DNA from 2 places in the Leclercia sp. W6 genome. Region 2 is predicted to be linked to the other one. Evidence: predicted binding sites of a transcription regulator. Region 2 holds the regulator's gene; the other holds the start of a gene.
What was found. The regulator sigma-54, encoded in region 2, starts transcription at its own class of promoters, with help from an activator protein. The targets are predictions, from matches to a motif close to GTTGGCACANNTTTCGCTNT.
Positions count from the first base shown of each region.

Region 1 (2,201 bases), 1.7 Mb from region 2:
CCGCGTACCGCCCACTCGCCAAAGATCCAGGAGAGGATAGCGCCCGCTGTCGCCACAACGGTATTCACGAAGGCCAGCGCCGCGATTTCATTTGCTGCGCTTGCGGAGCCAGCGTTAAAGCCAAACCAGCCGAAGTAGAGGATCGCGGTGCCAGTAAAGACCATCGGCAGGTTGTGCGGTTTGAACGCCTCTTTGCCGAAACCGACGCGTTTGCCAATCAGGTAAGCCCCCACCAGCCCCGCTACCGCGGCGTTGATATGCACAACGGTACCGCCCGCAAAGTCCAGTGCGCCATGAGAAGCCAGCAAGCCGCCACCCCAGACCATATGCGCCACCGGCACGTAGGAGAGCGTGAGCCACACCACCACGAAGATCAGCACGGCGGAGAAGCGGATACGTTCCGCCAGCGCCCCGACAATCAGCCCGACGGTGATACAGGCGAACGAGCCCTGGAACGCCACGTGGATGTACTGATAGAAGCTGCCCATGACCGCGGTCAGCTCGATATTTTTCAGCATCGCCCAGTTAAAGCTGCCGAAGAAGGCGTTGCCCTCCCCGAAGGCCAGCGAGTAGCCGTAAACCACCCACAGCACACAAACCAGCGCAAAGGTCACCGTCACCTGGGTGAGCATGGAGAGGACGTTTTTGCCGCGGATCAGGCCGCCGTAGAAGAGCGCGATCCCCGGAATGGTCATAAACAGCACCAGCGCGGTGCAAATCATCATAAAGGCGTTATCGGCTTTGTCTGCTACCGCGGGTGCAGCCATTGCCAGCCCCGGCAACAGCGCCAGAGACCCCAGACCTGCTTTAAGTGTTGTTGTGTTCATTTTCTCGATCCCTATCACTGTGTGCCTGCTGTTTTACAGTGCCGCTTCGTCGGCTTCGCCTGTACGAATGCGAATAACGCGTTGCAGCTCAGCAACGAAAATTTTGCCGTCGCCAATTTTGCCGGTGTAGGCTGCTTTGCTAATCACGTCGATGACTTCTTCCAGCTGATCGTCGGCAATCGCCACGTCAATCTTCACCTTTGGCAGAAAGTTGACGCTGTATTCCGCGCCACGGTAGAGCTCTGCATGCCCCTTCTGTCGACCAAAGCCTTTCACCTCGGTGACGGTCAGCCCTTGAATACCCATTGAAGAGAGTGCTTCACGCACGTCTTCGAGCTTGAATGGTTTGATTACCACGGTAACCAGCTTCATATATCCCCTCCAGTCAGAATTCGGTTTTGGCGAGCTAACGAAGGAGGTATTGCAAGGGGTGTGCCAAAATTGAAAAGGGCGTGAATACGAGGCATCGCGATAGATGGCGAAAAAAAACGCACCATGACAGTGCAGGGTGCGTTTCATTTTTGCACCAACCGATTCAGCGGCTGGCAGGTTGCTTAATTTTAGTGCATCAGGCGCTGAGGGACTCCTCCCGCGCGCTGGCGGCCAGCTCTTCGCCAGCGAGCTGCAGTTGATACATTTGCCAGTAACGCCCTTTCGCCTCAAGCAGTTGCTTATGGGTGCCGCGCTCAACCGCCTGGCCGCGGTGAAGCACCAGAATGGTATCTGCCTCAACTATGGTCGACAGACGGTGGGCAATCACCACCAGAGTGGTGTGCTCGCGTACCGCCGCCAGCGCCTGCTGGATAGCCTGCTCGGTGCCGGAATCGATGCTGGCGGTGGCTTCATCGAGGATGAGCACCTGCGGTGTATCGATCAACACCCGGGCCAGCGCTAATAGCTGCTTTTGTCCGACTGACAGATTGTTACCCTGCTCGCCCAGCCGGGTATGGATACCGTCGTGCAGGCCGCGGGCCAGCTCCGCCAGCTGTACTTTCTCCAGCACGTCCCACACCTGCTCTTCGCTAAAGGGCCGCCCCAGCGTCACGTTGGCATAGAAGGTGTCGGCCAGGACCACCGGATCCTGCTGCACCATAGCCACCCCTTTACGCAACACGGCGTGGCTCAGGGTCGAGAGCGGGCGCCCATCCAGACGAATTTCACCTTCGGTGAGCGGGTAGTAGCCCATCAGCAGGCTGGCGAGGGTACTTTTACCGCTGCCGGTATGCCCCACCAGCGCGACAAAGCTGCGGGACGGTACCGTCAGGTTGATATCCTGCAATACCAGACGATCGTCGCGATAGGCAAAGGAGACCTGATCAAATTCAATCTCGCCGCTTTGCAGTTCGCGCTCGTCATCGCCATAGGCCTGGCGCG
Region 1 covers NZ_CP031104.1:2,565,546-2,567,746, forward strand. The annotation lists gene amtB (ammonium transporter AmtB) at 1-827, opposite strand, end outside; gene glnK (P-II family nitrogen regulator) at 861-1,199, opposite strand; gene DVA43_RS12630 (SmdB family multidrug efflux ABC transporter permease/ATP-binding protein) at 1,396-2,201, opposite strand, start outside.
Region 1: glnK (P-II family nitrogen regulator) is a predicted target of sigma-54. The motif match lies at 1,248-1,267, and genes of this name have one in related genera.

Region 2 (2,201 bases):
GCGCGCAGAGTATCCTCTTCCAGTTTGCCATGTGGAATGGCGATGCCGTTACCGATGCCGGTACTGCCCATTTTTTCGCGGGTGAGGATCGCTTCAAAGACCACTTGTGGCGCCAGGCTCAGCTGTTTTGCGGCCAGTTCACTGATGATCTCCAGCGCACGTTTTTTGCTCTGGCAGTGAACGGCACTGCGGGTACATTCCTGATTAAGGACACTGCTCAGTTGTAGAGTGGAATCGTTATTCATCATAATTTCACCTAAGCGCTAACTGTACAAAGGGCCCGTTGTGTTTCACAACAGGCCATCCTGCACCCGTTAACTGCCCGGACAATTAGTGTTGTTTCAGTTTGTCTTTATGTTTGTTTAGCTGTCGTGCCAGCTTGTCAATCAAGCCGTCGATAGCCGCGTACATGTCCTGCCCTTCCGCACTGGCATGGATTTCGCCCCCGTTGACGTGCAAGGTAGCATCCGAGATATGAGTCACTTTTTCCACTTTTAACACAACATAGACCTGGTTGATCCTCTCGAAATACTGCTCGAGCTTAGCGAACTTGGTATTCACAAATTCACGCAGGGATTCAGTGATTTCGACATTGTGTCCTGTGATGTTGAGCTGCATAGTGTCTTCCTTATCGGTTGTGTCAGACCAGTTGTTTACGCTGGTTTGACGGCGGAATGGATAAAGACTCTCGATACTTCGCAACAGTGCGGCGTGCCACCATGATACCTTGTTCGGACAGCATGGTGGTCAACTTACTGTCACTCAGCGGTTTCGCGGGGTTTTCCGCGGCGATCAATTTTTTCACCAGCGCCCGGATGGCTGTCGACGAGGCTTCGCCGCCGCCTTCGGTGTTGACATGGCTGGAGAAAAAATACTTAAGCTCAAAAATACCACGCGGGCTGTGCAGATACTTCTGCGTCGTCACGCGAGAAATGGTCGACTCATGCATCTCGACGGCCTGGGCGATATCCGCCAGCACCATCGGTTTCATAAACTCTTCACCCTGCTCAAAAAACGCCTGCTGCTGCTCGACGATGCAGCGGCTGACGCGCAGCAGTGTATCATTGCGGCTCTCAAGGCTTTTGATCAGCCAGCGGGCTTCCTGCAGATTACTGCGGATAAACTGGTTATCCGAGTCGTTGCGCGAGCTGGTGCACATTGAGGCGTATTGCTGATTGATTTGCAGGCGGGGAATGCTGTCGGAATTCAGCTCGACGGTCCACAGACCGTTATGCTTGCGCACCAGCACATCGGGAATGACATACTCCGGCTCGCTGGTCTGGATAGACTGCCCCGGGCGCGGATCCAGAGACTGAATCAGGTTGACCGCCTCTTTCAGGATCTCCTCTTTCAGCCGCGTGACGCGCATCAGTGAGCGGAAATCGTGGTTGGCAAGCAGATCCAGATGTTCGCTGATGATAAGCCGGGCCTCTTCCAGCCACGGGGTCTCTTTAACAAACTGCGAAAGCTGAATGAGCAAGCAGTCACGGAGATCTCTCGCGGCGACGCCAATCGGGTCAAAGCGCTGAACGCGCTTCAGGACCGCTTCGACCTCTTCGAGCTCAATCTCGTCATCGCCTATGCTCTCCAGAATATCGTCCAGCGACACGGTCAGATAGCCGGTCTCATCCACGGCATCTACAATGGAGGTGGCGATGGCGCGATCGGTATCGGAGAACGGTGTCAGCTCTACCTGCCACATCAGATAATCCTGCAGTGACTGGGTGGTCTCGCCCTGATAGACCGGCAACTCGTCATCCTGGTAGTCTGCGCGTGTACCGGATGGCGTGCCGGCGGTGTAGATCTCATCCCAGCTGGCATCGAGAGGGAGCTCGTCAGGCATCTCTTTTTGCTCAAGGGCATCAACCGTGTCGAGGGTCTCGTTATCCTGGCTTTGTTGCGTTTCTACCTCATCGTGAAGATCGGTTTGCTCGAGCAGGGGGTTACTTTCCAGCGCTTGCTGGAGCTCCTGCTGCAGTTCCAGCGTCGACAGTTGCAACAGACGAATAGCCTGTTGTAACTGCGGCGTCATTGCCAGCTGTTGGCTGAGCCTTAATTGCAAACCTTGCTTCATGTTCAGAGCATTTTTCTCCGTTTACGCGAGTCTTAACTTCTACCCTATCAGAGTCTGAAGTCTTCCCCAAGATACACGCGCTTAACATGATCGTCTTCGAGGATCTGCTGCGGGGTACCGTGGGCGA
Region 2 covers NZ_CP031104.1:4,219,156-4,221,356, forward strand. The annotation lists gene ptsN (PTS IIA-like nitrogen regulatory protein PtsN) at 1-248, opposite strand, end outside; gene hpf (ribosome hibernation promoting factor) at 331-618, opposite strand; gene rpoN (RNA polymerase factor sigma-54) at 641-2,074, opposite strand; gene lptB (LPS export ABC transporter ATP-binding protein) at 2,122-2,201, opposite strand, start outside.